One region of the Mesorhizobium sp. WSM3868 genome, then DNA from elsewhere that is predicted to be linked to it. Evidence: predicted binding sites of a transcription regulator. Region 1 holds the regulator's gene; each other region holds the start of a gene.

Region 1 (8,039 bases):
CGGCCACCGCTGAGAGGCCGCCGTCCTTCTCGGCCATTTTAGCGATCCATCGGGCTTGGGGCAGGTGCGCCATTCCGTCTTCGTACGCTACCCAGGGAAGCTTGGCGATTTCGACCTGAACGTCGGTTCCCGCATAGGCCGCGTAACTCAATGTCCCGATGCGTCTCGAAAGCACCCTGTTGCCGGTTTCGTCGCCGGGTCTTGCCAGCCGAATGGCGATGTCCGCTTCGCGCCGGCTGAGGCTCAAATCACGCGACTCCGCGATCAGCTCAACGCGCAGCCGCGGATGTCGCGCGGTCAATTCAGCCGCTGCGGGCACCAGGATCCTGTTGATCAGGATGGGCACGGCCGTCACGCGCACTGTTCCGCTCGCGGCGGCGTCCACTCCTTCCGTTGCTGCTTTCAAGCCGCCGATCTCTGCCTCAACGGCCTCGGCGCGCTTCACCGCCACCTCCCCGGCTTCGGTCAAGCACATGTCGCCGTCAGCGCCGCGCTCGAACAGGCGCACACCAAGAGCTATCTCGGCCACCCGCAAGCGACGGGCGACGGTCGTCGGATCAACACCCAACTGCCGGGCGGCCGCGGCGCGTGAACCTCCACGCGCGACAGCGAGGACATATCGAAGGTCGTTCCAATCCAACGCCTGCATTTTTGCAGCATAGGTCGGCAATAGTTCGGTGTGAAGCGGCAATACTACTGCTGTAAGATCCCGCATCAATGCAGGAGAGAGTCAATGACGCTTTTCGCCGTTCTGCTTGAAGATGAGGTCAGCCGCGCCGAAGATGTTCGCCGACAATACATGCCGGCGATCGAATTTCTCGGTCGCAATGCCTCGGCCATCAGGGCGGCAGGACCGCTGCGACGTGCCGACGGCGCGCCAGCCGGAGGCCTATGGCTGGTGGAGGCCGCTGATCACGAACAGGTCGAAAATCTGGTGCGAGAAGATCCGTTCTGGCCGACCGGCCTGCGTCTTTCCGTGCGTGTGCTTGCCTGGCGCCAGGTCTTTGCCGACGGCATGCGCGTCGGAGCGAAAGGATAACATGGAGCCTCTTGAGCTTGAACCCAGATCCCTCCCGCTGCTCGGGGGTGGGCCAGTTCCGAGGGAGAGTTTCGCTCTCTTCCGGTGCGTTGTCGCGCGCAAGCTTGGTCCCGCCTCATCGGGCGGAAGGGTCTCTAGTCTTCCCTGATCGCGTAGCCCGCCCCGCGAATGGTGCGGATCACATCGGGCATGCGGCCGTTGTTGACCGCCTTGCGCAGGCGGCCGACATGCACGTCCACGGTGCGCTCGTCGATATAGATCGTCTCGCCCCAGACATTGTCGAGCAGCTGGCTGCGCGAGAACACCCGGCCGGGATGCCGCATCATAAATTCGAGCAGTCGGAACTCGGTCGGGCCGAGCCGGATCTCGCTCTTCTTGCGATAGACGCGATGCGATTCGCGATCGAGCACGATATCGCCGACCTTGAGCACGCTGGACAGCACCTCCGGCTTGGCGCGGCGCAGCAGCGCCTTGACCCTGGCCATGAATTCCGGCGTCGAGAACGGCTTGACCAGATAGTCGTCGGCGCCGGTCGAGAGGCCGCGCACCCTGTCGCTTTCCTCGCCGCGCGCGGTCAGCATGATGATCGGCAGGCGTTCGGTCTCGGGTCGCATCCTGAGCCGGCGGCAGAGCTCGATGCCGGAAACCGCCGGCACCATCCAGTCGAGCACGAGCAGGTCGGGCACATTCTCCTGCAGGCGGATCTCGGCCTCGTCGCCGCGGGTCACCACCTCGACCTGATAGCCCTCGGATTCGAGGTTGTAGCGGAGCAGCACCCCCAGCGGCTCCTCGTCCTCCACCACCATGATGCGTGGCGCGATCATATAGCAGGCACCTTCGCTGTCAGGCCGCCGGCGCCGACATCGCCGTCTCGTCCTGCTTAGGACGATTCGCGGGCAATTGCGTGCCGGTCAGCACATAGTAGGCGTTCTCGGCGATGTTGGTGACGTGGTCGCCTATGCGCTCCAGATTCTTGGCGCAGAACAACAGATGCGTGCAAGCCGTGATGTTGCGCGGATCCTCCATCATGTAGGTCAGGAGCTCGCGGAAGACGGAGGTGTATTTGACGTCGATGCGCTCGTCGTCGTTGCGGAGCTTGGCGAGCGCCGTGGCGTCGCCGGCCGTGTATTCCTCGATCACGCCCTGCACTTGGATCAGCACCAGCTGCGCCATCGAATCGATGGAGTGCGAAAGGTCGCGCGGCGCGGCGCTGATGCCGACCGAGCCGACGCGCTTAGCGATGTTCTTGGCAAGGTCGCCGATGCGCTCGAGATCGCCGGCCATCCGGATGGCGCCAACGACGCTGCGCAGGTCGTCGGCCATCGGCTGGCGTTTGGCGATCAGCGTGATGGCGCGATCGTCGAGCTCGCGTTGGCGCGCGTCCATGATGGCATCGTCGGAGACCACGCGCTGCGCCAGCGCGTTGTCGGAATTCAGCAGAGCCTTGGTCGACGCGCCGACCATCGAGCCGGCAAGATCGCCCATGTCGCGGATGAGCTGGCTGATCTGCCTCAGATCCTCGTCGAAGGAAGCGACCGTATGGGCCATAGTTATGTCCTCGTATGAACTCAGCCGAAGCGGCCGGTGATGTAGTCCTGCGTGCGCTTCTCGCGGGGCGAGGTGAAAATCTTTTCGGTCCGGTCGAATTCGATCAGCTCGCCGAGATACATGAACGCCGTCTGCCGCGAGACGCGCGCCGCCTGCTGCATGTTGTGGGTGACGATCACGATCGTGTAGTCGGCCTGCAGCTCGTCGATCAGCTCCTCGATCTTGGCGGTCGACAGCGGATCGAGCGCCGATGCCGGCTCGTCGAGCAGGATGACCTCCGGCTTCACCGCCACGGTGCGCGCGATGCAGAGCCGCTGCTGCTGGCCGCCCGAAAGGCTCTGGCCACTGGCGTTGAGCTTGTCCTTGACCTCGTTCCACAGCGCGGCGCGCTTCAGCGCCTGTTCGACGCGATTGTCCATCTCGGCCTTGCTGATCTTTTCATACAACCTGACGCCGAAGGCGATGTTCTCGTAGATCGACATCGGGAACGGCGTCGGCTTCTGGAACACCATGCCAATCTTGGTCCTGAGCAGGTTGAGGTCCTGCGAGCGGTCGAGGATGTTCTTGCCGTCGAGCAGCACCTGGCCTTCGGCGCTCTGCTTCGGGTAGAGCTCGTAGATGCGGTTGAGCACGCGCAGCAGCGTCGACTTTCCGCAGCCCGAAGGTCCGATGAAGGCGGTGACGCTGCGCTCGGGCAGCGACAGGTTGATGTCCTTCAGCGCCTTCGACTGGCCATAGTAGAAGTTGAGGTTCTTGACTTCGATCTTGGCCTTCTCGGCGGTCGTCTCGGCTACGTTCAGGTCGGTGGACAACATCGGTTTCATCTGTCCTCTCTGCGTCCGGTAAGGCTGCGGGCGAAGATGCTCAGCCCGAGAACCGTCAGGGTGATTATCAGTGCGCCCGTCCAGGCCAGTTGCTGCCATTCCTCATAAGGGCTCAGCGCAAACTGGAAGATGGTCACCGGCAGGCTGGCCATCGGCGCGTTGAGATTGCTCGACCAGAACTGGTTGTTGAGCGCTGTGAAGAGCAGCGGCGCCGTCTCGCCCGAAATGCGGGCGATCGCCAGCAATATGCCGGTGACGATGCCGGACAGTGCGGCGCGATAGGCGACCGAGCGGATCACCACCCAGCGCGGCGCGCCGATGGCGGTGCCAGCCTCGCGCAGCGCGTTGGGCACAAGGTTCAGCATGTCCTCGGTGGTGCGCACGACAACGGGGATCACCAGGATCGACAGCGCCACCGCGCCGGCGATCGCCGAGAAATGACCCATCGGCCGCACCATCAGCTCGTAGACGAACAGGCCGACGATGATCGACGGCGCCGACAACAGGATGTCGTTGATGAAGCGCACCACTGTCGTGAGGCGCGAGAAGCGCCCGTACTCGGCCATATAGGTTCCGGCGAGCACGCCGATCGGCGTGCCGACGACGATGCCGATGACGGTCATCACGATGCTGCCGTAGATGGCGTTGAGCAGGCCGCCGGCGTCGCCGGGCGGCGGTGTCATTTGCGTGAACACCGAAAGCGAGAGCCCCGAGAGTCCCTTATAGAGAAGGGCGCCGAGGATCAGCGCCAGCCAGACGAGGCCGATGCCCGCCGCTATGGTGCACAGCGCCATCATCACGGCGTTCTTGCGCTTGCGGCTTCGGTGGAGCGATGCGGCTGTCGACATCGGTCAGGCTCCCGTGCGGCTATCGATGCGCAACAGCATGTAGCGTGCGAGCGCGAGGATGATGAAGGTGATGATGAACAGGATCAGTCCGAGCGCCACCAGTGAGGACGTGTAAAGCTCGCCGTCGGCTTCGGTGAATTCGTTGGCGATGGTCGCCGAGATCGTCGTGCCGGGCGCAAACAGCGAGGCGCTGATGCGGTGCGCGTTGCCGATGACGAAGGTGACGGCCATCGTCTCGCCGAGCGCGCGGCCAAGACCGAGCATGACGCCGCCCATGATGCCGACCCGCGTATAGGGGATGACCACACGCCGGGTCACTTCCCAGGTCGTGCAGCCGATGCCGTAGGCCGATTCCTTCAGCACCGCTGGCACCGTGTCGAACACGTCCTTGGTGATCGAGGTGATGAAGGGCAGCACCATGATGGCCAGGATCAGCGACGACGTCAGCAGGCCGATGCCGTAGGGCGGACCGGCAAACAGGCTGGCGAGACCCGGTATGCCGTGGAAAAGATTGATGATGAACGGCTGTACCGTCGTCTGCAGGAATGGCGCGAAGACGAACAGGCCCCAGATGCCGTAGATGATCGAGGGAATGCCGGCGAGCAGCTCGACCGCGATACCGATCGGGCGCCTGAGCGGGCGCGGGCAGAGCTCGGTCAGGAAGACGGCGATGCCGATGCCGATCGGCACGGCAATGAGGATGGCGATGGCCGAAGTGACGACGGTGCCGTAGATGGGCGCGAGCGCGCCGAAATTCTCGGTCACCGGATTCCAGGATTCAGTAGTCAGGAAGGAGAAGCCGAACTTCGACAGCGCCTCCCACGAGCCGGCGATCAGCGAGACCGCGACGCCGCCCAGAAGAACCAGCACGAGTATGGCGGAGAGACGCGTGACCGTTCGGAAGATCGTGTCGGTCAGGGCGAAGCGGCGCACCGTCGCTTCCCTGGTCCGTATGGCGGACGATGTCACGGCTTCGGAAACGGCTGTCATTTCGCCCCTCGCATTTCGAAAGAGACAGGAGGGCGCCAGCGGCGCCCTCCTTATTCCGTAGGAATTACATGCCGGAGTAGAGCGGCTTGCCGTTGCTGTCGACGATGTCCTTGCTCCACATTTCCTCGACGCTCTTCACGACTGCGTCGGGCATCGGAACATAGTCCAGCTCGGCGGCCATGTCGTCGCCCTTGGCGTAGGACCAGGCGAAGAACTTGAGTGCTTCGGTGGTGGCCGCCGCATCATCGGGCTTCTGGTAGACGAGGATCCAGGTCGCGGAGGTCATCGGCCAGCTTTCAGCACCAGCCTGGTTGGCCAGAATGACGCCGTAGCCAGGCTTGGCGCTCCAGTCGGCATTGGCTGCAGCGGCCGAGAACGCGGCAGCGGTCGGCTCTACCTTCTTGCCGTCCTTATTGATCAGGTCGGTATAGGTGAGCTTGTTCTGCTTGGCATAGGCATACTCGACATAGCCGATCGCGCCACCGGTCTGCGCTACGTTGTTGGCGACGCCTTCGTTGCCCTTGGCGCCGATGCCCACCGGCCACTCGAGCGCGGTATTGACGCCGACCTTCGACTTCCAGTCGGCGCTGACGTCGGCCAGATAGTAGCTGAAGTTGAACGTGGTGCCCGAGCCGTCCGAACGGTGGACGACCGCGATCGCCTGGTCGGGCAGCTTGACGTCGGGGTTGAGCTTCTTGATCGCCTCGTCATTCCAGTTGGTGATCTTGCCGACGAAGATGTCGGCCAGCGTCGGGCCGTCGAGCACCAGTTCGCCCGGCTTGACACCTTCGAGGTTGACGACCGGAACGATGCCGCCCATCACCATCGGGAACTGCGCGAGCCCGGTCGACTTGAGATCCTCGCCCTTGAGCGGCGCGTCCGAGGCGCCGAAGGTCACGGTCTTGGCCTTGATCTGCTTGATGCCGCCGCCGGAGCCGATCGACTGATAGTTGAGACCGATGCCGGTCTCCTTTTTGTAGGCGTCGGCCCACTTGGCATAGATCGGATAGGGGAAGGTAGCGCCGGCACCGGAGATGTCGGCCGCCATAGCGGCGGAGAGGGAAAGCGTGGATGCCGCAGCCATTGCAATCGCAACGGCCGCCGAGCGGATGAAATGTCTCATGTGGCCTGCTCCTGTTCGGAATATGGTCTTTCGGCAACCCTTGTCTATCGGCGCCTGGTGAGCGCAATAGACTTCGATTATTACAGTCGCATGACAGTTTCGTGTCAGCCCGGTAACGCCTGAACAGGGATGCCTGGGGGGCCTGCGGCCGCCATTTGCGGACCGAGCCGAAGTTTGCCGCGGGAATCAGCAGCTTGTCCGACTTTTGAATCAAAAATTATCCCGGCGGCCGGGATCTCCGGCCGCCGGGAAATAAAATCCGGACGAGAGCGCGTTGCCTGTGCGCCAGAGCGGATCATGGCCTGGCCATCGCCGAAAACAGGTCCGTTGGGGTAGAGTCGACGCTGTTCCTTGCCGGCGGTCGCTGCTCCCGCCCGTAACCGAAGGGCGGAATCGACAGCAGCCATTGTCCTGACCTGGCCTTCGTTTTGTATGGTGCGATCACACCATATGTCTGCGTTGGACGCAGATGACGGGCCTCGTCGACGACGCCGTGAACGGCCGCGCAGAAAGGCTGTTATCCGGCGCTGCGGCGAACTTCCGCGTCCGACCCGAGCCATCTTTCGAGCTTCTCGAGCAGCGCCTTCGGGCTGATCGGCTTCGGCAGGTAATCGTCCATGCCGGCTTCCAGGCAGCGCTCGCGGTCGCCCTTCAGCGCATGCGCGGTGACGCCGACGATCGGCACATGCGTGCCCATCTCGGCTTCGAGCCGGCGGATGGCCGCGGTCGCCTCCAGGCCGCTCATCTCGGGCATCGACACATCCATCAGGATCATGCGCGGGTTAAGCCTGCCGAAGGCGTCCAGCGCCTTGCGGCCGTTGCCGACGATTTCGAACTGGTATCCGGTCTCGCCCAGGATTTGCGTGAACACCATCTGGTTCACCTCGTTGTCCTCGGCGACGAGAATGTCGAGCCCGGCCTCCGCGCCGGCCAGGCGTGGACGGGCACGCGCCGGCGGCGGCTGCAGCAGGACGCGATCGGCCACCGTCGCCTGCGCCGTGGATGCCTGCGGCGCGCCGGCCGCAGTCTCGACGCCGCCGATCAACGGCGGGTGGATGGCCGCCGTGCTGTGGCGATGACGCTGGATGGTGGCGACCAGCGTCTCCAGCAAGATCGAGGAGCGCGCCGGCTTGATCAGCTGCGCATCGATGCCGAGATCGCGGTAGGCGGCGCTGGCGAGCGACTGGTCGACCGAGGTCAGCATGATGATCGGCGTGTGCGCGAGGCCGGCGGTGTTGCGCACGATGCGCGCCATTTCGGCGCCCGTCATGCCCGGCATCTGGTAGTCGAGCACGACACAGTCGACAGGCACGCCGTAAGCGGCAGCCGCAATCAGCACCTTCAGTCCCTCGGCGCCGCTTTCGGCCGCGCAGGAATCGAAGGTCCACGAAGCCATCTGCTCGCTGAGGATCGCGCGGTTGACGGCATTGTCGTCGACGATCAGCACGCGCGCGCCGGTCACGTCGACCGGCATGATCCGCTGCCCGCCTCGCTCGGCCCGCGGCAGCGTGACGGTGAACCAGAAGGTCGAGCCCTTGCCCTCGGCGCTGTCGACGCCGATCTCGCCGCCCATCAGTTCGACCAGCCGCGAGGTGATGGCAAGGCCGAGCCCGGTGCCCTCGTGCCGTCTTGTCGAGGAGGTGTCGACCTGGCTGAATTTCTCGAAC
Region 2 (8,039 bases), on a different contig from region 1:
CGCAACGCCACAGGACCGGTTTTTGCCCGAACCGCCGGGTTGCCGGCCGCATTACACGAAAAACAGCGGGCGTCCAAGCCGAAATGGCTGTTTTCACAGGCGCCCGGGGCTCGGTCGCCCAGGTGTGTGAGATTCAGCTCAAGCCGAGCCGAAAATGGCGGCTTTCGAGGGCCGGAGCGGAAGCGCAGGAAGCCGCCGTTTGCAGGCCGGCATCACCTGAATCTCAAATACCCTAGATCATCGCCATGCCGCCATTCACGTGGATGGTCTGGCCGGTGACATAAGCCGCCTCGTTGGACGCGAGATAGGCGACCGCCGAGGCAACCTCAGCGCTGGTGCCCATCCGCCGCGTCGGAATCGCCGCCATGATGGTTTCTTTCTGCTTGTCGTTGAGCTTGTCGGTCATGGCCGATTCGATGAAGCCCGGGGCGACGCAGTTGACGGTGATGTTGCGGGTGGCGATCTCCTGCGCTAGCGACTTGGAAAAGCCGATCATGCCGGCCTTGGAGGCGCAGTAATTGGTCTGGCCGGGATTGCCGGTGACGCCGACCACCGAGGTGATGTTGATGATGCGGCCATGGCGGCGGCGCATCATCGGATGGGTGAGTTCACGAGTGAGACGGAACACGGCGGTCAGGTTCACCTCGAGCACGGAATCCCAGTCGGCGTCCGACATGCGCACGAACAGGCCATCCTTGGTGATGCCGGCATTGTTGACCAGGATGTCGACGCCTTCGAGATCGGCCTCCGCCTTCTGGCCGAGCGCCTTGACCGCGTCGCGGTTGGTCAGATCCGCCGGGAAGAGCTTTACGCGGTCGCCGAGCTCGCCGGCCAGCGTTTCCAGCTTCTCGACGCGGGTGCCGTGCAGGCCGACGATCGCGCCCTGGCTGTGCAGCACCCTGGCAATCGCCTCGCCGATGCCTCCCGATGCACCGGTGACGAGCGCCTTACGGCCGGTCAGTTCGAACATTGCTTCAACCTCATTCTTCCGGACGCCCCGCGAGCGACCCTCGTTCCGCATTTGTCATGTTGTCCAGGCCATATCAGAAGTTCTCGGCGCTCACGACCGATTCTTCACCAAGCCTGGATCCGCTCCAGCACTTCCGCAGCCCAGTAATAGTCCTCGAGATCTTCGAGTCCACGTTCAACGAAGTCACGCAGGTATTCGGCTTTGCTTCGATCAGTCATCGCCACGAGATCGTCGAGGCGATGCTCGACTTCGGGAGAAAGACGGATGGAAGTAGGAATGCCGCACCTGCCAGCAAGAGTTTCCCGTTTATCCTAAAGTTGCCAGCGCCGCCTCGACGTCCGCGGCCGTGCCGATGGCGCCGGTCGCGATATCGCGGTTGATGCGTCGCGCCAAGCCCGACAGCACCTTGCCGGCGCCAACCTCGTAGAGCGTCGCGACACCTTTGGCGCCGAACCATTCCACCGTCTCGCGCCAGCGCACGCGGGCGACGACCTGCTCGACCAAGCGGCGGGCAATCTCATCCGGGTCGCTGGTCGGCGTGACCGAAACATTTGAGACGATGGGAACCACCGGCGCGCTTTTCGCGACTCCGCCCAGCGCCTCGCGCATGATATCGGCGGCTGGCGTCATCAATGCCGAGTGAAAAGGTGCCGAGACCTGCAGCATCAGCGCCCGCTTGGCACCCCGTTCGGTGCACAGCTTCGCCGCCAGTTCGACGGCCGCCTTGGCGCCGGAAATCACCAGTTGGCCACCGCCATTGTCGTTGGCGATCTGACAGACCGAGCCTTGTGCCGCTTCGGCGCAGGCGGCTTCGACATCGGCCTGCTCCAGCCCGATGATGGCGGCCATGGCGCCCTCGCCCGCCGGCACCGCCGCCTGCATGGCGTTGCCGCGGGTGCGCAACAGCCGCGCGGCATCGGCCACCGAAACGAAGCCGGCTGCGGCAAGCGCCGAATATTCGCCAAGCGAATGGCCGGCGACATAAGCCACCTTGTCCTTCAACGAAAAACCGCGGGATTCCAGCGCCCTTACGGCCGCCAGCGACACCGCCATGAGCGCCGGCTGGGCATTGGCCGTCAGCGTCAGGGTTTCTTCCGGCCCCTCCCAGATCAGCTTCGACAGTTTCTCGCCGAGCGCCTCATCGACTTCCTCGAAGACATGGCGCGCCTCGGGAAAGGCATCGGCGAGGTCCTTGCCCATTCCGATGGCCTGACTGCCCTGTCCCGGAAAGGTGAATGCGACGGCCATGTTAGCGTCTCCAGCAGCTGGTTTTTCCCTGCCTCTGGCGCAAGGCGGACGGCCAAGTCAAGCCCGCAAGCGCCAGTTCAGCGGCTGTTCCAGCCGGGACAACGGCCGAGTTCCCTGTTCTGAAAGGCTTTTTGGCGATCACACCTGATGAAAACCGCTCACGAATCGTTTGCTGGCTCTTCTTATTTCCGCCACAGGCGCTAGCTTTGTGTGACATTTCGATGACAGTGGCGTGACGCGAGTGGAAGACGCGTGACATGGGCCGGGGAAGCAAAGTGGCTAGGATCAGGAAAGGCGCGGCCAAACCCGCGCCGCAATTTTTGGAAGACGATCCGTCCACCGGCTATCTGCCGGGGCGCAGATGGCCGATTGTCCGCTACGGCCTGGCGACGCTGCTTGCCTCCGCCCTTCTGGTGTTCGCCATCGAATGGATTGTGCGCGGCGACTTCTTCGGCACAGTCGACTTCTTCCTGCAGCCCTTCAAGCCCGGCTGGACCACCATCATCGTCTTTTCGCTGGTGCTGATCGGGCTCGACGCCATACTCGGCCGCAGCCATCAAAGCCTGATGATCGTCGCGCCGGTGACATTGGCATTGGCCTTTGTCGGTCACCAGAAATCGCACTATCTTGGCGATCCGCTCTACCCGACCGATTTCCTCTATGCCCGCCAGATCATGGCGCTGATGCCGCTTCTGGTGCGCGAGCGCCCCTGGACGGCAGTGCTGCTTGCGGCGGCGATCGTCGCCAGCCTCGCGCTGCTCGTCTATGGCTGGCGGCTCTGGCGCCGGCGTGTGCCGATCCTCAGCCGCAAGGGACGGCTGGCGCGCTTGACGCTTGCCGTGCCGCTGCTCGCCTTCTTCGTCTCGATCATGGACTACGCCACCTTCTCGTGGACGCGCGACAGGCTGCAGATCATCCCGATCATGTGGGACCAGAAGGAGAACTATGCCTCCAACGGCTTCGCCCTCGCCTTCGCGCTCAACGTGCCGATGGCGCATGTCTCGGCCCCGCCCGGCTATTCCGAGAAGACGATGGATGCGATCGCGCGTCCCGGGGTTGCCGCCTCGGTGCCCGACCAGAAGCCCGATATCATCGTGGTGATGAGCGAATCCTTCTGGGATCCGACGGAGCTTCCCGGCGTCAGCATCAAGCCCGATCCGATCCCGACGGTGCGCGCGCTGCGCTCGGGCTCGATGTTCTCGCCGGAATTCGGCGGCATGACCGCCAATATCGAGTTCGAGGCGCTGACCGGCTTCTCCAACGCCTTCCTGCCGGCGGGCTCGATTCCCTATCAGCAATATGTGCGCACGCCGACGCCGTCGCTGGCGACTTTCCTGAAGAGCGAAGGCTATAGGGCGCGCGCCATCCACCCGGGCACCAACTGGTTCTGGAACCGGGGCGCCGTCTACGCCGATTTCGGCTTCAGCGACTTCCGCTCGGAAGAGACGCTGCCGCCGATGGAGAAGCGCGGGCCGCTGGCCTCCGACGCGGCCATGACCGACGAGATCATGCGCGAGGCCGATGCCAGCGACGAGCCGGTATTCCTGTTCGCGGTCAGCCTGCAGAACCACGGGCCTTACGAGCCCTACCGCTATTACAATCCGACCCACAGCGTCGACGCGCCGATCAGCACCTGGGCGCGGGAATCGCTGCTCTCCTACGCCGAAGGCTCGGCCGACGCCGATCGCGGCCTGCAGCGCCTGATCGACTGGGCGAAGAAGCGCGAGCGACCGACCATCATCGCCTTCTTCGGCGACCACTTGCCGCCGCTCGGCCCGGTGTATGTCGAGACCGGCTTCCTCAAGGACAATGTCGCGCCGCGCAAGGAGCGGACGCCCGAGGCGGCGCTCGAGCATCACGACACGCCGCTGATCATCTGGTCGAACCGCTCCGGTCCGGTCGAGAATCTGGGCTCGGTGAGCCCCGCCTTCCTGCCCTATCATATCCTGACTACGGCCGGGATCACCCACCCCTATTACACCGGCTTCCTCGGCGCGCTGCGCGAGCACTACCGGGTGGTTGACCGCAACCTTTTGCTGTCGCCCTCCGGCGAGGCGACGCCCGACTGGGCGCGGCAGAAGAAGATCGATCCGAAGATCAACGATTTCCGGCTGATCCAGTACGACATGATGTTCGGCAAGCGCCGGGTCGCGCCCGACTTCTTCCCCGAGACGGTAGTCCCGCTCGTCGCGCATATGAGCTGAGTGGATCGCCTTCCGACGAAATGGCCGACCTGCGGCCGGCGGGTCAGCCAATTCCCACAAGCGCCGCCAGGCCTGCGACACTGCGGAGCCGCCGGCCCTCTCTCCCGCCCTTGCCTTCCTCACGAATTGCTGTATAGACGCCGGCAATCTGCCGGTCCTTGCTGGGGGCTGAACGGAGGGCCGTGGCCTTAGAGGGCCACGTCATGAAGCCAGAAGCGCTTTGGGCCTCCCGTGTCTCCGCTCTCGACCGTCTCGTGATGCTCCTTTCTTCCCCGCGCGCCTTTGCGACCGGGTCAGACAAGTTGCAGAGGCTTAGCCGCGAGGGCCGGTGAGAGAAACGAAGAAAGGCAGAAAAACATAATGGCTCTTTACGAACATGTGTTTCTTGCCCGGCAGGACCTGTCGCAGCAGCAGGTTGATGCGCTTGTCGAACAGTACAAGGGCGTCATCGCCGCCAATGGCGGATCGGTCGGCCGGATCGAGAACTGGGGACTGAAGTCCCTCACCTACCGGGTCAAGAAGAACCGGAAGGCTTACTACACGCTGATGGACATCAACTGCCCGCCAGCCGCGCTCAACGAAATGGAGCGCCAGATGGGCCTGTCGGAAGACGTGCTGCGCTTCCTCACCATCAAGGTCGAGGCGCATGAGGAAGGCCCCTCAGCGATGATGCAGAAGCGCGAAGAGCGCTCCGAGCGCGGCGGCTTCGGCGACCGCGACCGTGGCGACCGTGGCCCGCGTTCGTTCGGCGACCGCGACCGCGGCGACCGTGGCCCGCGCTCGTTCGGCGACCGTGATGGCGGCGACCGTGGTCCGCGCCGCCCGCGCGAAAACGTTGAAGGGGGTGCAGAATAATGGTCGACATCAACCAGATCCCGACCCGGCGTCCGTTCCATCGCCGCCGCAAGACCTGCCCGTTCTCCGGCGCCAACGCTCCGAAGATCGACTACAAGGACGTGCGTCTGCTGCAGCGCTACATTTCCGAGCGCGGCAAGATCGTGCCGTCGCGCATCACCGCCGTCAGCCAGAAGAAGCAGCGCGAGCTCGCCAAGGCGATCAAGCGCGCCCGCTTCCTCGGCCTGCTGCCCTACGTGGTTCGCTAAGCTATTGATGCGGGCGGCTTGCCGCCCGCTTCGGCCCACGGCGACGGGCGCCGCAACGGGCAGGCTCAAATCCCGAGTTGAGGCCATAAACCTCTAACTGCCAAAACAGGCAGGACAGCGACACCGGCGAAGACGCCATTTGCTTCCTGACCTGTTCCCAAAGAATCCGCCGTCATCCGCGATGGCGCCAACCAAAGGAACGAAACCATGGAAGTCATTCTCCTCGAGCGCATTTCCCGCCTCGGCCAGATGGGCGAAACGGTTAAGGTCAAGGATGGGTTCGCCCGCAACTTCCTGCTGCCGCAGGGCAAGGCGCTGCGCGCCAACGAAGCCAACAAGAAGAAGTTCGAGGGCCAGCGCGCCCAGCTCGAAGCCCGCAACCTCGAGCGCAAGTCGGAGGCTGCGCAGATCGCCGAGAAGCTCGACGGCAAGAGCTTCATCGTCGTGCGCTCGGCAGGCGAGACCGGCCAGCTCTACGGCTCGGTGTCGACCCGCGACATCGCCGAACTGCTGACCGCCGAGGGCTTCTCCGTCAGCCGCAACCAGATCGAGCTCAACCAGCCGATCAAGACCATCGGCCTCTCCAACGTGGCGATCGCGCTGCATCCTGAAGTCGAGGTCACGGTGACGCTCAACGTCGCCCGTTCGGCCGATGAGGCGGAGCGCCAGGCCAAGGGCGAGACGCTGACGACGGCCGAAGCCATCTATGGCGAAGACATCAACGACAACGCCCGGCCGGAAAACTTCTTCGATCCGAACGCCGAATTCGAAGGCGGCGAGGACAACGCCTGATCGACAAGGCAGGAGCCGTGCTGCGGCTCCTCGTCCAGCGCCGGCTGGACCAACGCCCGGGTCTTCGACCCGGGCTTTTTTGTGCCAATAGGAACTTTTCTGATCCCTATATCTTGTTGCAGATTACGGCGTAGCGCGTCGATTGGACGCGGGCGATGCGCTGTGGCACTTTCGATTTGGCATTCGGTCCGACTGCCGGATGGTCCGTCTGAGGGGACATTTGGTCATGAACATCCTGTTGAAACACGTTCTCGAACGGCTGGTGCGGACCGGCGACCTCAAAGTGACCGGGCCGAAAGGCACGACGCATAAGTTCGGCGACGGCAGCGGCGAACCGGTACACATCCACATCAAGACCATGCATGCCGAGCGCGCGATCACCTTCGATCCGATGCTGGCCGTGCCCGAAGCCTATATGGATGGCGAACTGGACATCCCCGAGGGCGGCGTCCTCGGGGTGATGCGGATCGCTTTCCAGAACATGGGCAGCGGCGGCATCGACGTGACCTGGTCGAAGGCCATCGAAGGTCTGCGCCATGCCTTCCGCCGCCTGCAGCAGATCAACACGGCGTCGAGATCTCGCCGCAACGTGCAGCGCCACTACGACCTCTCCGGCGAACTCTACAAGCTCTTCCTCGACGAGGACATGCAGTATTCCTGCGCCTATTTCGAACAGCCCGACATGACGCTGGACGAAGCGCAGGTCGCCAAGAAGCGACACATCGCCGCCAAGCTGAGACTCAAGGCCGGCCAGACGGTGCTCGATATCGGCTCCGGCTGGGGCGGCCTCGGGCTTTACCTCGCCAAGGCCTTCGACGTCGACGTGCAGGGCGTGACGCTATCCACCGAGCAGCAGGGCGTCTCCACCGACCGCGCACATGCACTGGGCCTGCAGGACCGCGCGCATTTCGACCTCAAGGATTATCGCGCGCTCAACGAACGCTTCGACCGCATCGTCTCGGTCGGCATGTTCGAGCATGTCGGCGTCAACCACTACCGGACTTTCTTCGACAAGGCGGCGACGCTGCTCAAGCCCGACGGCGTGATGCTGCTCCACACCATCGGCCGGTCCGGCGTGCCGTGGGCGACCAGCGCCTTCATCCGCAAATACATCTTCCCGGGCGGCTACGTCCCGTCGATGTCGGAAGTGCTGCCGGCGATTGAGAAATCAGGCCTTATCGTCACGGACATCGAGATTCTCAGGCTTCACTACGCCGACACGCTGAAGCATTGGGGCCAGCGCTTTGCCGCCAACCGCGACAAGGCGAAGGCTATCTATGACGAGCGCTTCTGCCGCATGTGGGAGTTCTACCTTGCGGCCTCGGAAGCCGCCTTCCGCTGGCAGGACCTGGTGATCTTCCAGTTCCAGATCGCCAAGAAGAACGACACGCTGCCGATGACGCGCGACTATATGGCCAAATGCGAGAAGGCGCTGGAATTGCGCGACCTCGGCCATCAGGAGCCGGCGACGCCCGCCGTCAAGCCGACCCGCCGCAAGAAGGTGGAATAGAACGGCGGCGATTGTCGCTTGCCATTGCGGCCTGACGCCACGAAAAAGGTCTCGTTCGCGAGGCCTTTTTCATGAACTACCTAATCTACATCGCGGCGGCACTTGCCGAGATCGCCGGCTGCTTTTGCTTCTGGGCCTGGTGGCGGCTGGGGAAGTCGCCGCTCTGGCTGGTGCCGGGTCTGGCGTCGCTGGCATTGTTCGGCTTCCTTTTG
Region 3 (8,039 bases), on a different contig from region 1:
GCTCAATGTCGGATCGGCCGCCGATGCGGTGGCGAGCGGCATCTTCCTGGTGCCCGAAGACCGCAAGCTGACCGGCATCCTGCTCGACCTCTCGATCGCGCAAAACATTTCGCTGCCCAATCTGCCGGCGCATGCGAAGCGCTCGCTGGTGTCGACCAGCGCGGAGCTCGCCACCGCCGAGAAGCAGAAGAAGGATCTCGGCATCAAGGCGCCGTCGGTCCTGACCCGCACCGGCACGCTGTCCGGCGGCAACCAGCAGAAGGTGGTTCTGGCCAAATGGCTGGCGATGAACCCCAAGGTGATGATCCTCGACGAGCCGACACGCGGCATCGATATCGGCGCCAAGGCCGAGATCTACGCGCTGATGCGGGCGCTGGCCGATGCCGGCGTCGCGGTGCTGATGATCTCCAGCGACATGGAAGAGGTGATCGGCGTCTCGGACCGCATCGCGGTCATGCATGAGGGGCAGATCTCCGGCATTCTCGACCGGGACGATTTCAGCCAGGAGAACGTGCTGTTGCTGGCGGTGGGCAAGAAGCCGAAGCTGGCGCAAGCCGCGGGAGGAGCGCAATGAGCAAGAAAGACCTCGGCCTGCTGGTCCTGATCCTGGTGGTCGGCGCGGTGGTCACGGCTATAAATCCGCGCTTCCTGTCGACGATCAATCTCGCCAACACCTCAAACCTGGTCGCGCTGTTCGGCATCCTTTCGATCGGCCAGGCCTTCGTCATTATCACCGGCGGCATCGAGCTTTCGGTCGGTTCGCTGATCGCGCTGCTCGGCACGCTGTTCATCGACTTCATCGCCGTGCGCGAGATGGACTGGCCGTTGGCCTTCGTGCTGATCATCGTGCTCGGCGCCATCATCGGCTTCGTGCATGGCTGGCTGATCACGCGGCTCAAGATGCAGCCTTTCGTGGTGACGCTTTGCGGCCTGCTGATCTACCGCGGCGTCGCCCGTTTCTACACCGCCGACGGCACGGCGGGCTTCGCTTTCGGCCAGAATTTCCCGGATCTCGAATTCCTGACCGCCGGCCGCTCCGGCGGGTTGCCGAATTCCTTCATCGCGCTGATCGTGATCGCCATCGTCATGTGGGTGGTGCTGCACCGCTCGGTGTTCGGGCGCTATCTCTATGCCATCGGCAAGAATGAGGAAGCGGCGAAGTATTCGGGCATTCGCACCGGGCGCGTGGTGATCGCGGCATACGTGATCTGCGGTGTGCTGACGGCGCTGTCGGCGATCTACTTCGCCATGTACACGCGCTCGATCTCGCCGGCGAGTCACGGCCAGTTCTATGAGCTCTACGCCATCGCCGCGGCGGTGCTTGGCGGCTTCTCGCTGCGCGGCGGCGAGGGCTCGCTGGTAGGCGTCATCCTCGGCACCGTGCTGCTGCAGGAACTGCAAAACCTCGTCAATCTGCTCGGCATCCCGTCCTCCCTGAACTTCGCGGTGATGGGCGGCGTCATCCTGATCGGCGTGCTGGTCGACCAGCAGTGGGGCGTGTTCCGCGCCCGGCGCCGGATGATGGAGGCGTCGCGCCGGAATGTCGCCGGCGCGCCGGCGGAGTAGCTTCCCTCGTCCGATCTCGGCAGGCAGCGGCGCAAATTTCAACTTCGCGTGCTGCACACATTTTTTGGACGTTGGCGCCGACATCAACAAGTCTCGGCTCAACCTCCCACTCGCAAGCCGGCATCACCCCGTCAGATCATGTCCGAAAGGTCCGAGAACGCCATCGCCTTGCGCAGCACGTCGGCGAAGCGCTCGCCGGCGATCTCCCTGGCGCCGCTGTTGTCGATGGAGGTGACGTCCGGTCCGGAAAGCGTCACGCTGGTGCTGCGCGCCAGACGCGCCAGCACTTCGCCGCGCGATTCACGGCCGCGCGCCGCCAGCCGCTCGGCGAGGATCTCCGGCGCAGCGGTGATCTCGACCACCGCCAGGTTGGCATAGCGCTCACGCAGCGCCGGGATGACGGCACGGGAGACGTTGGCCACCGCGACATGACCATTGGCGATCGCCCAATCGACATCGGCCGGCAGGCCATAGCGCAGGCCATGCGCGTCCCAGCAGATGGCGAAGGCGCCGTCCGCTTCCGCCTCGGCGAAGGCGGCGTCGGCCAGCGTATCGTGGTCCTCGCTGGCGGAGTCGCTCGGACGGGTGATGACGCGGCGGACGAACTCCAGCCGCGTCTCGCCGGCAAAATGCGCCCTGGCGTAGCCGATCACCGTGTCCTTGCCGGCGCCGCTCGGCCCGACCACCGCGACGAAGACGCCGTTGCGGATCGGAAGGGTCTCGGTGAGCTCTCGTTCGATCAGCGCAGAAACCATCATGCGACGCGCCTGCCCTGACGCCAGACGTTGCGCACGACCGGCACATGCTGGTCGACGCGCACGCGCACGAGGTCGGCGCGCCGGCCGGGCTCGATGACACCGCGATCGCTAAGGCCGACCGCTTCCGCCGGGTTCTTTGAGACCATGGCGACCGCCTGCGGCAGCGAAATGCCTTCCACGACATCGCCGAGGAAGAAGGCGGACTGAATCAGGCTGAAGGGGATATAGTCGGACGACAGGATGTCGAGCAAACCGTCGCCGGCAAGCGAGCGCGCCGACACATTGCCCGAATGCGAGGAGCCGCGCATGACGTTGGGCGCGCCCATCAGCACTCCGAGGCCTGCCGCCTTCGAGGCCCTCGCCGCCTCCTCGGTGGTCGGGAATTCGGCAACGCGCACGCCCTGCTCCACCGCCTCGTCGACATGGCCGGCTGTCGCATCGTCGTGGCTGGCAAGCACGATGCCGCGCTCGCGGCAGGCGGCGGAAATGAAGACGCGGTTCGGCCCGGAATTCTTGGCCGATTCCGCCATACGCTTCTCGCAGAATTTCTGGAAGTCGCGGTCGGTGAGCTTCAGCTTGCGCTGGTAATAATAGGCGTAGGTCTCGAGATCGACGAACTGGCGCTGGCCCGGCGCATGGTCCATCAGCGAGGCGAGCTTCACCCTGTGGTCGGTCTCGAAATTGGCGAAGGCCTCGAGGCAATCCGGCGCCGAGACCTCGCAGCGCAGATGGATGAAGTGGTCGGCCCTGAGCCGATCCTGGCGCACGCTGTCCTCGATCGCATCGGCGAGCTTGCGCACGTCGTCGGACTTCAGGTCGGCATCCTCGTCCATGCCGACACGCAAGGCGTCGAGCACCGTGGTGATGCCGGCGGTCGCCACCTGCGCATCGTGGGCGAGCACGGCGGCGATCGGGTTCCAGCGCACTTTCGGACGCGGCGCGTAATGGCCTTCGAGGTGATCGGTGTGCAGTTCGACGAGACCTGGGATGATGTAGTCGCCGCCCATGTCCTCGCCGGTGCGGGCCGCACCCGGCTCGATCGCGGCGATCAGCCCATCGCGCAGCAGCAGCGAGCCCGCGACGATCTCGTCGGGCAGCACGATGCGGGCATTGTTCAAAACGGTCTCGGCGGTCATTTCAGCAGTCCTATCTCAGGCGGGCGGACATCAGGCGGTTTTTCTGGCCGGGCGGCGTCCAAGCACGTGGTGCGAGAGCACCATGAAGGGCGCGCCCGGTTCGGTTTCGACGAACAGCGTCAGCGTATCCACCGGCACCGGACGCTGCAGCACATCCGCGAACAGGCTGTCGATTGCAGCGCGAAGGCGCGGGCTTTCCTGTGGCCCGACGCGTCCGGAGAGCGTCATGTGGAAGCGGAATGTCTCGAAGACGTAGGGATAACCCCACTGGCAGAGGTTGCGGAACTCATCCGGCTTCAGCGAGTCTGGACTGCGGCGCTCGATCTCGGCCTCGGTCAGCGGCGCGCGGAAGCGGTCGAAAGCGCGCACGACCTCGCCGGCGAAACTGTTGAGCGGCTCGAAAGGACTTTCCGGCACCAGCGCGAAAAAGCCGTCGATCTGGCCGACGACCAAACGCGGGATGACGACTGGCGGCGTGACCTCGGCGAAATCGTCGAGCGCCGCCCGCAGCGAGGCTTCCGATTCGCTGGGCGCCAGCCGGAACGGCGCCTTCAGCGTCGCGTGGAAGCCGTAGCGCCGAGCCGAGGCGGTGTGGAAGGCAACTTCCGCCGCCGACAGGGCACCCACACCCTCAACCGGCCGAGTCGGCGCGCCGAACGGGTCGCGCCCCAGCCAGTTGGCGGCGATCCGCGCCAGCGGCTCATCCTGCCTCGGGGTAAAGTAAATGGCATAGCGCATCGAAAATCCTCGTCAGACCCGCTGCCATAGGTGATTTCCATGACGGATTGACGAAGCTTTCATGGGTTTTCGAAGGCAACCCAGGCTCCGGCGGTCCTTAGCCGACGATTTTCCCGAACTGGACCAACAGGTTGAGGGCTATGAAAAATCTCACGCCTTCATCAGCCACTCATGCTCGGCGGCGTTGTGGAATTTCCATGTCCGCTTCGGGCCGGCCATGACGTTGAGATAATAGAGATCATAGCCGTGGCAGGCCGCACACGGGTGGTAGCCTTTGGGCACCAGCACGACATCGCCGTCCTCGATCGCCATCGCCTCGTCCAGGTCGCGCACGCCATTTCTGTCGGCGTCGGTGTAGACGCGCTGGAAGGCGAAACCCTGCGGCGGGTTGAGGCGGTGATAATAGGTCTCCTCGAGATAGGACTCGGCCGGCAGATTGTCCTGGTCGTGTTTGTGCGGCGGATAGCTGGAGGTATGGCCGCCGGGCGTGATGACCTCGACCACCAGCAGCGAGTCGGCCGGCTTGCCCTCGGGCAGGATGTTGGTGACGTAGCGGGTGTTGGTGCCCTTGCCGCGCACTTCCTGACCGAGATCGTCGGGCGCAATGACGCGAGCGGGCAGGCTGCCGCCAAGACCGGGCGCCGAGCAGACGGCAAGCTCCAGCTCGGTGTCGGCGGTCACTGCCCAGTCGGAGCCTTGCGGCACATAGACCGACCAGGGCTTGCCTTCGAAGGGCGACATGCGCTCGCCGAGCAGGCCGAGATCCTTGCCGCCGGCCGCAGCCTGGCCCTTGCCGGTGACGAACACCAGGCAGACCTCGCGCTCGCCCGTCTTGCCGGCGGCCGTCTCGCCCGGCCGCAAGCGGTGGAGATCGAAACCCACGTAAGTCCAGCCCGCGCTTTGCGGGGTGACGTGGGCGACGTGGCCGTGGCCCTTGTCGGCCTTGACGAGCAGTTTCGACATTTTGTCTCCTGGATCATTCCTTCGGCTCGGCCGGAGGCTTGGGCTCCTCGGCCGGCTTGTAGAGGTAGAAGAACTGCCACACCGCGTAACCGGCGAAGCCGAGCGCGATTACACCCCAGAACGGCGTGCCGGAGGCGAATTCGATCACCGACCAGATTAGGCAGACGGCAACGACGGCAATGCGCCGCCACAGCGGTCGGAAGAAGGGGTGCTCATAGTCTTTCATCGCGCCAATCCGGGACTTGTCCAAACGCATCAGATAGACCGAGCGGCCGGACGAATCCACCGTTTACGCCGGGAAGCCCTGCGTCTCCACCGTATAACCGGCGGCCGTCATCACCCGCATCAGCTCCTTGTGGCCGACCTCAGCCATCCTCAGCGGCGGGTTCTTTTTCGGATCCTGCTCGGCCTCGACCACGAACCAGCCTTCATAGCCGTAGTCGGCGAAGCGCTGGACGATCGCGCCGAAATCGAGCGAGCCGTCGCCGGGCACGGTGAAGGCGCCGAGCGCGACGGCATCGAGGAAGGACTGCTTCGTGCGGTCGAGCCCGTCGATCACGTTCATGCGCACGTCCTTCACATGGACGTGGTTGATGCGCTTGTGGTGGTTGTCGATGGCGCGCAACACATCGCCGCCGGCGAAGGCGAGATGGCCGGCATCGAGCAGCAGCGGGATGCCCTCGCCGGAATGATGCATGAAGGAATCGAGTTCCGGCTCGGTCTCGACCACGGCCGCCATGTGATGATGGTAGGAAAGCGGCATACCCTGGTCGGCGCACCATTCGCCGAATTCGGTGACGCGTCGGCCATAGGCCTTCATCTCGTCGCCGGAAAGCCGTGGCTTGGTGGCAAGAGGCTTGGAGCGGTCGCCCTGGATGGAGCGGCCGACCTCGCCATAGACGATGCAAGGCGCGTTGACCGCCTTGAACAAGTCGATCATCGGCTGGATGCGATCCTTGTTCTTCGACATGTCCTCATCGACCAGCGTGCCGGAGAACCAGCCGCCGCAGAGCGTGACGTCGGCCTCTTTCAGGATCGGCAGCATCACCTTCGGATCGTTGGGGAAGCGGCGGCCCATCTCCATGCCGGTGAAGCCGGCCGAGCGCGACTGGCGCAAACACTCCTCCAGCGACACATCATCGCTCAATTCCATGAGATCGTCGTTCCACCACGCGATGGGAGACATGCCCAGTTTGGCTTTCAAGTCGTCACTCCAGGTTTGGATCGTTCAACTTTCGCTCATCGGCGCTGCCCTCTCATCCGCCTGCCGGCACCTTCTCCCTGGAAATGACGGGGAGAAGGGACAGGCTTCAGCGGTGGCGGCCCCCTGCTCCCCGTTCTTCACGGGGAGAGGGCAAGGGTGAGGAACAGCGCCAGCTTCAATCACCTAAGCTCCGCATGAGCTTTTTCTCGTCATACGCCTTGCGCGCGGCGTTCACCTGCGGCCGCGACGAGACTTCCGGCACGGCAACATCCCACCAGTGGCCGCCGGCCTCGGTCGACACCAGCGGATCGGTGTCGATGACCAGCACGGTGGTCTTGTCGTTGCCCTTCGCCTTGGCGAGCGCCGTTTCGAGTTCAGCAATCGAGGCCACTTTCTCGGCGACGGCACCTAGGCTTGCCGCATGGGCGGCGAAGTCGACGTCGGGCATCACCTCATGGCGAGCGTCCTTCAAGAGATTGTTGAAGTTGGCGCCGCCGGTCGCCATCTGCAGCCGGTTGATGCAGCCATAGCCGCGATTGTCGAGCAACACGATGGTGAGCTTCAGGCCGAGCATCACCGACGTCGCGATCTCGGAATTGAGCATCAGATAGGAGCCGTCGCCGAGCATGACGACGACTTCCTGGTCGGGTTTCGCCATCTTGACGCCGAGCCCGCCGGCGATCTCGTAGCCCATGGTCGAGAAGCCGTATTCGGCGTGATAGGAACCGGGCGCGCCCGCTTGCCAGAGCTTGTGCAATTCGCCCGGCAGCCCGCCGGCGGCATGCAAAAGCGTGACGCCCGAGCCCTTCGCGCGCTGCACGGCGCCGATCACCTGCGCGTCGGAGGGATAGGCGGCGTTGGTCGAGGCCGTCACCTTGGCGGCGGCAGCCTGCCATTCCGTCTTGCCCTTCAGCGCATTGTCGGTCCAGGCGGTCGGCGCCTTCCAGCCCTTCAGCGCGGCGGAAAGCTCGGCGAGCCCTTCGGTGGCGTCGGCAACCAGCGGCAGCGCCCAGTGCTTGCCGGCATCGAAGACCTGGGTATTGAGCCCGATGATGGTGCGGCCGGCATTCTTGAACAGCGCCCAGGAGCCGGTGGTGAAGTCCTGCAGCCTGGTGCCGACGGCAAGAACCACATCGGCCTCTTCCGCCAGCCGGTTGGCCGCTGATGTGCCGGTGACGCCGACGGCCGCCATGTTGAGCGGATGATCGTCGGGCAGCGAGGATTTGCCGCCTTGGGTCTCGCAAACCGGAATGCCGGCGCCCTGCACCAGCTTGGCCAGCTCTCCGGAAGCCTGCGAATAGAGGACGCCGCCGCCGGCGATCACCAGCGGCTTCTTGGCGTTCTTCAGGGCCGCCACGGCGACGGCCAGTTCGTTGCGATCCGGGCGCAGCCGGCGCGGCGTCCAGACGCGCTCGGCAAACAGGCTTTCCGGATAATCATAAGCCTCCGCCTGCACGTCCTGGCAGAGCGAAAGCGTGACCGGGCCGCATTCGGCGGGATCGGTCAAGACCTGCATGGCGCGGTTCAGCGCCGGGATGATCTGCTCCGGCCGCGTGATGCGGTCGAAATAGCGCGAGACGGGGCGGAAGCAGTCGTTGACGCTCGCCGTGCCGTCGGAGAAATCTTCGGCCTGCTGCAGCACCGGGTCGGGCAAGCGGTTGGCGAAGACATCGC

The links. The regulator PhoB, encoded in region 1, activates phosphate uptake and scavenging genes when phosphate is short. The targets are predictions, from matches to a motif close to TGTCATNNANCTGTCAT.
Region 2: the regulator PhoB is predicted to act here: its motif matches at 2,429-2,445, upstream of CK221_RS21570 (LTA synthase family protein).
Region 3: the regulator PhoB is predicted to act here: its motif matches at 4,238-4,254, upstream of CK221_RS04845 (DUF1045 domain-containing protein).

What each region holds. Positions count from the first base shown of each region.
Region 1 covers NZ_NSGB01000007.1:244,495-252,533, reverse strand. Annotated here, with positions in the region: gene CK221_RS14420 (LysR family transcriptional regulator) at 1-691, opposite strand, end outside; gene CK221_RS14415 (YciI family protein) at 734-1,039, shown strand; gene phoB (phosphate regulon transcriptional regulator PhoB) at 1,174-1,863, opposite strand; gene phoU (phosphate signaling complex protein PhoU) at 1,883-2,587, opposite strand; gene pstB (phosphate ABC transporter ATP-binding protein PstB) at 2,608-3,411, opposite strand; gene pstA (phosphate ABC transporter permease PstA) at 3,408-4,259, opposite strand; gene pstC (phosphate ABC transporter permease subunit PstC) at 4,263-5,249, opposite strand; gene pstS (phosphate ABC transporter substrate-binding protein PstS) at 5,314-6,372, opposite strand; gene CK221_RS14380 (response regulator) at 6,890-8,039, opposite strand, start outside.
Region 2 covers NZ_NSGB01000014.1:145,414-153,452, forward strand. Annotated here, with positions in the region: gene fabG (3-oxoacyl-[acyl-carrier-protein] reductase) at 233-970, opposite strand; gene CK221_RS31270 (hypothetical protein) at 1,075-1,194, opposite strand; gene fabD (ACP S-malonyltransferase) at 1,277-2,218, opposite strand; gene CK221_RS21570 (LTA synthase family protein) at 2,476-4,422, shown strand; gene rpsF (30S ribosomal protein S6) at 4,783-5,277, shown strand; gene rpsR (30S ribosomal protein S18) at 5,277-5,525, shown strand; gene rplI (50S ribosomal protein L9) at 5,733-6,317, shown strand; gene CK221_RS21590 (cyclopropane-fatty-acyl-phospholipid synthase family protein) at 6,544-7,827, shown strand; gene CK221_RS21595 (YnfA family protein) at 7,899-8,039, shown strand, end outside.
Region 3 covers NZ_NSGB01000002.1:320,455-328,493, reverse strand. Annotated here, with positions in the region: gene CK221_RS04865 (sugar ABC transporter ATP-binding protein) at 1-574, shown strand, start outside; gene CK221_RS04860 (ABC transporter permease) at 571-1,566, shown strand; gene phnN (phosphonate metabolism protein/1,5-bisphosphokinase (PRPP-forming) PhnN) at 1,698-2,324, opposite strand; gene CK221_RS04850 (alpha-D-ribose 1-methylphosphonate 5-triphosphate diphosphatase) at 2,321-3,460, opposite strand; gene CK221_RS04845 (DUF1045 domain-containing protein) at 3,491-4,198, opposite strand; gene iolB (5-deoxy-glucuronate isomerase) at 4,349-5,161, opposite strand; gene CK221_RS04835 (hypothetical protein) at 5,175-5,387, opposite strand; gene iolE (myo-inosose-2 dehydratase) at 5,451-6,365, opposite strand; gene iolD (3D-(3,5/4)-trihydroxycyclohexane-1,2-dione acylhydrolase (decyclizing)) at 6,541-8,039, opposite strand, start outside.